2 regions of the Bradyrhizobium sp. USDA 3397 genome follow, and region 1 is predicted to be linked to the other one. Evidence: riboswitches for the same ligand, from Rfam matches in the RefSeq annotation. Region 1 holds a riboswitch; the other holds the start of a gene.

The links. A riboswitch is a leader RNA that binds a small molecule or an ion and turns the genes downstream of it on or off. The one in region 1 is predicted to bind cobalamin.
Region 2: it holds a riboswitch for cobalamin, as region 1 does, so the genes downstream of both, metE (5-methyltetrahydropteroyltriglutamate--homocysteine S-methyltransferase) here and ACVWYQ_RS38365 (DUF1636 domain-containing protein) in region 1, are expected to answer to the same signal.

The regions. Positions count from the first base shown of each region.
Region 1 is NZ_JBSSDS010000001.1:8,263,344-8,268,194, forward strand. It holds gene ACVWYQ_RS38355 (cobyric acid synthase) at 1-1,370, opposite strand, end outside; gene cobO (cob(I)yrinic acid a,c-diamide adenosyltransferase) at 1,592-2,227, opposite strand; cobalamin riboswitch at 2,268-2,488, shown strand; gene ACVWYQ_RS38365 (DUF1636 domain-containing protein) at 2,584-2,958, shown strand; gene cobW (cobalamin biosynthesis protein CobW) at 2,955-3,989, shown strand; gene cobN (cobaltochelatase subunit CobN) at 3,989-4,851, shown strand, end outside.
Region 2 is NZ_JBSSDS010000001.1:3,465,680-3,470,530, reverse strand. It holds gene ACVWYQ_RS16155 (carbamoyltransferase family protein) at 1-44, shown strand, start outside; gene ACVWYQ_RS16150 (nodulation protein NodZ) at 308-1,297, shown strand; cobalamin riboswitch at 1,903-2,103, shown strand; gene metE (5-methyltetrahydropteroyltriglutamate--homocysteine S-methyltransferase) at 2,207-4,537, shown strand.

The DNA.
Region 1 (4,851 bases):
ACCCTGGCGTGATAGGGCTCGTCGCCCGCGGGAATATCCAGCCTGGCGAGGTATGCCTTGCGGAAATTATCCGACGTGAACAGGCCGTGCAGATAGCTGCCCTGCACACGGCCGTCGCGCGAGATCGCACCTTCACGCTCGCCGTCCAGCCTCGCGAAGGGGCGGGCGCGATCCGGGCCGTCGGTGCGGCCGATGTGGATCTCGTAAGCCTGGATCGGCTGATCCGTCGCCGCGTGCACGGCCGCAACGCGCGTCAGCGTCTTCTGCGGGCTCATCACCGTCTCGACATCGAGAAGCCCGAGGCCCGGCGTGTCGCCCGCAGGTCCTTCGATGCCTTCGGGGTCGGCGACGCTGCGTCCCAGCATCTGATAGCCGCCGCAGAGGCCGAGCACATGGCCGCCCCTGCGGTGGTGGGCGAGCAGGTCGATGTCCCAGCCCTGCGCACGAAGGAAGGCGAGGTCGCCCCGGGTTGATTTCGACCCGGGAATGATGACGAGGCGCACGTCGCCCTGGATCGCCTCGCCCGGGCGCACCATCACGAGATCGACACCCGGCTCGAGCTTGAGCGGATCGAGATCGTCGAAATTGGCGATCCGCGACAGCGCGAGACAGGCGATCTTGCATCGGCCCGGCTTGCGCGCATCGCGCAGGCCGAGCGCGTCTTCGGCCGGCAGCTCGCCGGCGCGCGGAAACCAGGGCAGCACGCCAAGGCCGCGCCATGCGGTCTTTTGCTCGATCAGATTGTAGCCGTCGTCGAACAGGGTGGGGTCGCCGCGGAACTTGTTGATGACGAAGCCGGAGATCATCGCGGCATCGTCGGGGTCGATCACCGTCTTGATGCCGACGAGCTGGGCAATGACACCGCCGCGGTCGATGTCGCCGACCAGCACGACCGGCACATTCGCCTTGCGGGCAAAGCCCATATTGGCGATGTCGGACTTGCGCAAATTCACCTCGGCCGGGCTGCCGGCACCTTCGACCAGCACGAGATCGGCGCGCGCCTTCAGGCGCTCGAAACTCTCGAGCACCGCGCCCATCAGCGACGGCTTCATCGCCGCGTAGTCGCGCGCGCGTGCGGTCGCGATGCGCTTGCCGTGAACCACGACTTGCGCGCCGACATCGGTCTCGGGCTTGAGCAGCACCGGGTTCATGTCGGTGTGCGGCTCGACACCGGCGGCGAGCGCCTGCAGCGCTTGGGCGCGGCCGATCTCGCCGCCGTCGACGGTGACCGCGGCGTTGTTCGACATGTTCTGCGGCTTGAACGGCAGCACCCGCAGACCACGGCGCGCAAAGGCGCGCGCAAGGCCGGCGACGATGAGCGACTTGCCCACGTCCGAGCCGGCCCCCTGGATCATCAATGCGCGTGCCATCGATATCTTTTAAAGCGGAATGGGATTGAGTTGAATCAAGCAGCTGCGGGCTCGGTGCACCTCTCCCGCTTGCGGGAGAGGTCGTGCCGAAGGCACGGGTGAGGGTTTTCTCCTCTTGGGGGCTCTCGATTGCGTAGATACCCTCTCCCCAACCCTCCCCCGCAAGCGGGGGAGGGAGCATACCTCCCTTGGCGCAGCATTAGAATCCAATCTCATCAGCATCAAAACTCGACGCCGGCCTGCGCCTTGATGCCGGAACGGAACGGATGCTTGACCAGCGTCATCTCGGTGACGAGGTCGGCGATCTCGATCAGCTCGTCCTTGGCGTTGCGCCCGGTGAGCACGACATGCGTCATCGCAGGCTTTTGGGTCGTCAGGAACTCGACGACTTCGGCGATATCGAGATAGTCGTAGCGCAGCGCGATGTTGATCTCGTCGAGCACGACCATGCGCAGCCGCTCGTCGAGGATCAGCTCTTTGGCCTTCTCCCAGCCGGCGCGTGCGGCGGCGATGTCGCGGGCGCGGTCCTGCGTCTCCCAGGTGAAGCCTTCGCCCATCGCGTGGAACTGACAGAGGTCGCCGAAATGGCCGGTGAGCAGTCGCCGCTCGCCCGTGTCCCAGGCGCCCTTGATGAATTGCACCACCGCGCAAGGGAAGGCATGCGCGACGCAGCGGACGATCATGCCGAAGGCCGAGGAGGATTTTCCCTTGCCGGCGCCGGTATGGACGATGATCAGGCCCTTTTCGCCGCTCTTGGTCGCCATGATCTTGTCGCGGGCGGCCTTCTTCTTCGCCATTTTCTGGGCATGCCTGATGTCGGTTTCCTCGGCTGTTTGGGTATCCGGTTCAGATGTCATGGGACCCGGTCCTTCGGCTTGACAAGTGGCGGCCACCGGCAAATGGTGGCCCGGCGTTGGTTCCTGTCCTATGACAGGCGAAGAGGGAATGCGATAGGGTCCGAATCGGCAAGATCTGGATCCAAACTGCAGCCGCCCCCGCGACCGTGACCGGAGAGATGCCCGAAGCCACTGATTCCTTTTGGAATCGGGAAGGCGGGGATCGAAGGGCCAAAACCCTGCTCCGCAAGCCGGGAGACCTGCCAGCGCGGACGAGTTTTGGACCGGCGGACGGGGTGTTCCGCGACGGGGAAGCGGGCCTTTCTGGAGAATGGTCCGTGCGCCTCATCGCCTCCCGCTGTTATCTGGAAGAGGCGATGACCGTCACACTTCATGTCTGCATTACCTGCCGCGCCGGCCAGACGCTTGGAGAGGGCGAGACGACGCCCGGCAAGCGCCTGCATGGCGCGATTCTCGAGGCCGGCGTGCCCGAGGGCGTCAGCGTGGTTCCCGTCGAATGCCTGTCGGCCTGCAGCCAGGGCTGCTCGGTCGCGCTCAGCGCGCCCGGCCGCTGGTCCTATGTCTATGGCCGCCTGTCGGAGACGAATGCGCGCGACGTGGTCGCGGGCGCTGCGGCTTATGCCGCCGCGCCTGATGGGATCGTGCCATGGCGCAGCCGTCCCGAGATCTTCCGCAAGCAGTCGCTTGCCCGCATTCCCCCCATTGCCGTCGTGCCGGAGGCCGCCGAATGAACTCGCTCGCAAAAGTCCCCGTCACGGTGGTCACGGGTTTCCTGGGCTCCGGCAAGACGACGCTGATCCAGCATCTGCTCAGCAACGCCGGCGGCAAGAAGCTCGCGGTGCTCGTCAACGAGTTCGGCAGCGAAGGCGTCGACGGCGAGATCCTGAAGTCCTGCGCCGATGCGAACTGCCCGGAGGAGAACATCGTCGAGCTCGCCAATGGCTGCATCTGCTGCACCGTCGCCGACGATTTCATTCCGACCATGGAGCAATTGCTGGCGCGGCCGGTGCGGCCCGATCACATCCTGATCGAGACCTCGGGCCTGGCGCTGCCAAAGCCGCTGCTGAAGGCGTTCGACTGGCCGGAGATCCGCTCGCGCATCACGGTCGACGGCGTGATCGCGCTGGCCGACGCCGAGGCCGTCGCGGCCGGCCGCTTCGCGCCGGATCCGGCTGCGGTGGAAGCGCAGCGCGCGGCGGACGACAATCTCGATCACGAGACGCCGCTGTCGGAAGTGTTCGAGGACCAGATCGCCTGCGCCGACATCGTGCTGCTGACCAAGGCCGACCTTGCGGGCGCCGCAGGCATCGAAGCCGCAAAGGCGGCGATCACCGCCGAGATGCCGCGCCGCGTGCCGATGCTGCCGGTCACCGACGGCGCGATCGATGCGCGCGTCATCCTCGGCCTCGGCGCTGCGGCCGAGAATGATCTCGCCGCGCGGCCCTCGCATCACGACGGCGAGGAAGAGCATGAGCATGATGATTTCGCCTCCGTCGTGATCGACCTTCCGGAGGTGGCGGATATCGAGGAACTGGTTGCCTCCGTCCAGAAGCTGGCGCGCGAGCAGAACGTCCTGCGGGCCAAGGGCTACATCGCGGTCGCGGGCAAGCCGATGCGCCTGTTGCTGCAGGCGGTCGGCGAGCGGGTGCGCCATCAGTTCGACAAGCCATGGGGCGCGGGTCACAGGCAGTCCAAGCTCGTCGTGATCGGCGAGCATGGCGATATCGACGAGGCCGCCATCAAGGCAGGACTTGGTATCTGATGCACGTCGTCTTCCGCGAGAGCCGCGGTCTCGAGGAGACCGCGACGCCAAGAGACATCGGCCAGGACCCGGCCGATCTCGTGGTGCTCTCGTATTCGGATTCCGATTTGGCCGCGTTCGCGGCCGGCTGGCGGCGCGGTCGGGGCAGCCTGCCGTCGCTGCGGCTGGCCAATCTCGCGGAGCTGCGGCATCCGCTGTCGGTCGACACCTACATCGAGCGCACGCTGTCGCAGGCGCGTGGCATATTGGTGCGCCTGATCGGCGGGGAGTCCTATTGGGCGTACGGGCTTGCGGCGCTCCAGCAACTCGCGAAGGATCGCGGCATCGTGCTGGCGGTGCTGCCGGCCGACGGCCGCGACGACACGCGGCTGGACGGGTACTCGACCCTGCCGGTCTCGACGCTGCGTCGGCTCAAGGTGCTCTGCGACACCGGTGGCCCGGTCGCCGCGCAAGCGGCGATCGCGCAGCTCGCGCTGGCCTCAGGCCTCTATGCTGGCCCGGTCATCGGCGAGATGACCGTGCCCGAGATGGGATTCTACGATCCCGCGCGCGGCGTCATTGCCGCGCCGGCGGGCGGCGAGGGCAAGCCGCGCGCACTCGTGACGTTCTATCGCTCCTATCTCACCGCCGCCGATACGGGGCCGGTTGACGCCTTGATTGTCGCGCTGCGCGAGAAGGGATTTGACGCCTACGGCGCGTTCGTCACCTCGCTGAAGGCGCCGGGCGCTGCCGACTGGCTGCGCGCGCATCTGGCGCAACATCCTGCGGCGGCGATCGTCAATGCGACGGCGTTCTCGGCCCTTGGCGACGACGGCACGACGCCATTCGATGCCGCGTCCTGTCCGGTGTTCCAGGTCGCGCT
Region 2 (4,851 bases), 4.8 Mb from region 1:
ACGCCGAAGCAGAACCGGAGCGCGCCACTATGGGTGTCGTCTAGCGTTACGTATCCGGACGCAGCAAAGGATGAGACGGCGCGATGAGCGGAATGCCAGCCGTACCAAAACCAAGTGCGTGGTTGGCAACGTCTCATCCGATGCATGAATGGCCAGCCTTCATGCGTCCAGGCGAGCGGTGCTAGAAGAACGCTCACCGCGAGCGTCCGAGATCCGGAGTATCAGTTTGCCGTCGGACGGCACCTTACATCGGCCTCCTGCAGCAAGTTCCCGACCCAACCAATAGGTACAAACGAGGCAACGCGAAATGCTCGTCAGTGACTCGATGAATGATCGGTTCGTGGTTTCTCGACGACGGACCGGATTCGGTGATTGCCTTTGGTCGTTGGCATCAGCGTGGCGTTATGCAAAGCGGACCGGGCGGACGTTGGCAATCGATTGGCGTGGCTCGTGTTATCTCGATCGGCCATTCACCAACGCATTTCCAGTGTTCTTCGAGCCAGTTCAAGCCATCGACGGGGTACGGGTCATTTGCGATGACCAGATCAATCAAATGTCATTTCCAGGCCCGTTCTTCCCCCCTTGGTGGAATAAGGCGCCGATAGATTGCGTTTATCGGCCAGATGAACAGATCTTCCAGGAGCGTGACGAGCTGGACCAACTTTTCCAAAGTCCGGAAGATGTCGATGCTAACACTGTGGTGTGTGACGCCTGCTTAATGTGGCGCTGCGATGAGGATGCCGAACGGCAGATATTTCGGACGATCAAACCCCAACCGGAAATTCGGGCTCGAATTGATGCCATTTACCAAGAGCATTTTGAGGGACACAGCATAATCGGAGTTCATGTTCGTCACGGCAACGGCGAAGATATCATGGGACATAAGCCCTATTGGGCGGATCCGGAACTCGCCTTTCGGCAGGTATGTACTGCCATCGATAAGGCGAAAGCGTTACCGCATCCAAGCCCGGTGAAGCTGTTCTTGTGCACGGACAGCACGCTGATGGTCGAAAAGCTATCTGGAGTATTCCCCGATCTCTTCACTATCCCAAAGCATTTCCAGGCACCTCATGCTGGACCTTTACATAGTGCAGAACTTGGCGCCGAAGGCGGGTTCTCTGCCCTGATTGAGATGTATCTCCTCGGGCGGTGCGATACGGTCATTCGGTTTCCACCGACGAGCGCCTTCACGCGCTATGCTCGCCTCTTTGCGCCACGCGTTATGGAGTTCGATTTGAAGGATCCGACTCGATTGATCCTTATTGAAGGATCGCCGGAACGGCTGACGGCCTCATGAAAGTCAACGGATCATCATCTGCTAGACGTTATGGCGATCGGTATTCCAGCATCCATTCAGATGCCAATCTGGTGGCGAGGGTAGATGTCGATGATGTGAATCGGTCCTTGAGGCAATACAAGAGTGGACAAAGCGCCTGACGCCGTGCGCGATCGAGGTGGCGCTAAGCTTCGGTGAACGTGGTGCGGTGCGGCGATTACGTGATCGATGATTGTTGCGCCTGAATTGGTCAACTCATTCAAGAGGTCCTACACGGCTTCGGGCAAGCCGCTCCACGAACGTGCCGACTTGATCAAGATTCGGAAGTCGAAGTCCAGACGCCTCCGCCTGCGCGCTCGCTGTTTCCGGCCACGACCGCACTTTGGATCATACTTTGGCGGTCGCCTCGGGGAGACGCTCGCAAATCGTATTGGAGACAGCCGAGTGAAGATCCTGCACGTGCACAAACGGGCGACTGAATATCTACGATCCACCGGTGCGCAGGTCACGAAAGGCCCGGCCATGCGGCGCATGCCTCGGATTGGGATGCCTCTCATTGGCGTGTGCCAAATCGGCGAGGATGAGGCGGTGATATTCAACGGTTGACGGAACGGTGGTTTTGCAGGTAGTTCATTTTCGTTCGAGGTTCTCTGGGTCCCGCTTGATCCGGAGCTAAGAGGGAAGCTGGTGTGATGCCGGCGCTGCCCCCGCAACTGTAAGCGGCGAGCCGCTGTCCAATAGTGTCACTGAAGCCGGTCGGCTTCGGGAAGGCCGGACAGCAGCCATGACCCGCGAGCCAGGAGACCTGCCCCGACAACGTTTTCGTCCACGGGCGGGGTGTCCCGGTGGTGCGTCAAGAAGTCGCCGCCGCGGCGGCCTTTACCTGTGCGCATCCACCATCGCCTTGCCCCAAACCATGGGGTTGAAGCGATGTCTAACAGTTCACTTTCCGTTGCCACGCTAGGTATGCCACGCATCGGTCCGCGCCGGGAACTCAAATTCGCGCTCGAGAGCTACTGGGCCGGTAAGTCAAGCGAAGCACAGCTTTTCGAGGCTGCGGCTGGACTTCGCCTCGCCAACTGGGCGCGGCAGAAATCGCTCGGCGCGACCATCATTCCTTCGAACGACTTCTCGCTCTATGACCATGTGCTTGATACCAGTGTGATGGTCGGCGCGATTCCTGACGTTTACGGTTGGGTCGCAGGTCCAGTGTCACTCAAGACCTACTTCGCCATGGCGCGCGGCGCAGGAGAGGATCAAGATGCGGATCGCCGGCACGGCCATCATCAACAGGGCCCGGCAGCGCAGGAAATGACAAAGTGGTTCGACACCAACTACCATTACATGGTGCCGGAATTTCGCAAGGACCAAACATTCAAGCTTTCCTCTCGTAAGCCGATTGAGGAATATGAGGAGGCAAAGAGCCTTGGGTACCAGACGCGCTGTGTGCTGGTTGGCCCAGTCACCTTCCTGAAACTCGGCAAGAGTGCAGATCCGGGATTCAATCCAGTGTTGCTGCTGGACCAGCTTCTACCGGTCTACGTCGATGTCCTTCGCGAACTAGCCGCGCGAGGTGCGGAGTGGGTTCAGCTCGACGAGCCCTGCCTGGTCCTTGACCTCGACGAGGTATCCCGCGGCGCGTTGCGGCGAGCCTATGCCCATTTGGCAAAGGAGGTGCCCAGCCTCAAAGTCATGCTGGCTACTTATTTCGGCGGCGTCGGCGACAACCTCGATACTGCCTTGGCTTTGCCGGTTGCCGGTCTGCACGTCGATCTGGTTCGGGCCTCAGATCAGTTGGGCGTAATCGCCGCCATAGCTCGCAGCGATCTCGTTCTCTCACTTGGGGTCATTGACGGACGCAATGTCTGGCGGTCCAATCTGCCGGACTTATTCAACAAGCTGGCGCCAGCAGTAGTGAAGCTCGGTCATGACCGCGTCCAGATCGCTCCTTCGTGCTCGCTCCTTCATGTCCCGGTCGACGTCGAGCTCGAAAGCGATCTCGATTTAGATGTAAAGAGCTGGCTGGCGTTCTCGGTCCAGAAGATCAAGGAGCTGACGACCTTGGGAAGTGCGCTCGCCGGCAAGCATGCCCGTGTATCGCGCCTCCTTGCGGCCTCCAAGCGGGCGGCTCTAGCGCGCGAGAAGTCGTCTAAGGTTCACAACGCCAACGTCACCCGGCGCATGACTACGATTGACCAAACAATGCGTCGCCGTCAAAGTCCGTACGCCAGCCGTGCCGAGCTTCAGCGCGCTCGGTTCGCCTTGCCAACATTCCCAACGACGACGATTGGATCATTCCCGCAGACCGCAGACATTCGCCGTGCCCGTGCGTCCCACGCGCAGGGAACGTTGTCTGCCGCGCAATACGAGAGTTTCCTCAAAGCGGAAACGGCGCGTGCGGTCAGATGGCAGGACGACATAGGGCTCGACGTGCTCGTGCATGGCGAGTTCGAGCGCAATGACATGGTGCAGTATTTCGGTGAGAAGCTGTCGGGCTTCGTCTTCACAAAACACGGTTGGGTGCAGTCCTATGGCTCGCGTTACGTCCGCCCACCGATTCTGTTTGGGGACGTCTCCCGTCCGAAGCCGATGACGGTCGACTGGTGGCGCTATGCGCAGTCGCTGACCGAGAAGCCGGTGAAGGCAATGTTGACCGGGCCGGTGACCATTCTGAACTGGTCGTTTGTTCGTGATGATATCTCGCGAAGCGAGGCTTGCCTACAGATCGCGCTCGCGATCCGGGACGAGGTGGTCGACCTTCAGAACGCTGGAGCAAAAATGATCCAGATAGACGAGGCGGCGTTGCGTGAGGGACTGCCGCTACGCAAATCACAGTGGAAAAGCTATCTCGATTGGGCCATAGACAGCTTTCGCATTTGCTCCTCAGTCGTCGCGGACGAAACGCAGATCCATACTCATATGTGCTATTCCGAGTTCAACGACATCATCGAGTCTATCTCAGCGATGGATGCCGACGTCATTTCGATTGAGACGTCGCGCTCGAAGATGAAACTGCTAGACGCCTTCCGAACTTATAAGTACCCAAAACAGATCGGCCCTGGTGTCTATGACATCCATTCGCCGCGCGTTCCTGAAACGGACGAGATGAAGAACCTCGTGACGCTGGCGCGCCAACAGCTCTCCGACTCCCAACTTTGGATCAATCCCGATTGCGGCCTGAAAACCCGAAAATGGGAGGAGGTGCGTCCGGCGTTGGTAAATATGGTCGCAGCTGCCCGGGAGCTACGAGCGGCAACTTGATCGCTGAGATCGTCAACGTTAACTTCCGTTCACGAGAACGCCGCTGCGTCTCGCAATCATATACCGCTTGAAAGTTAGTGAGCCTTTACGTGAACGGGATACTGCCGCGGGCCGAATAGGAGCTACTAGCGCGGCGTGCCGGCGGGCGGCGCGTCGAGGCTGGTCTCGCGCCACAAGGCGTGGCACACCAGACGCGCGAGCTCGGCGATGGGAATGTCCACGCCGGTGCTGCTGTTGAGGAACACGCGACGCAAATCCTTGATGGTGCATTGCCGACAATCATGCCGCCGACCTTGTGCCAGCGAGTAACGCCG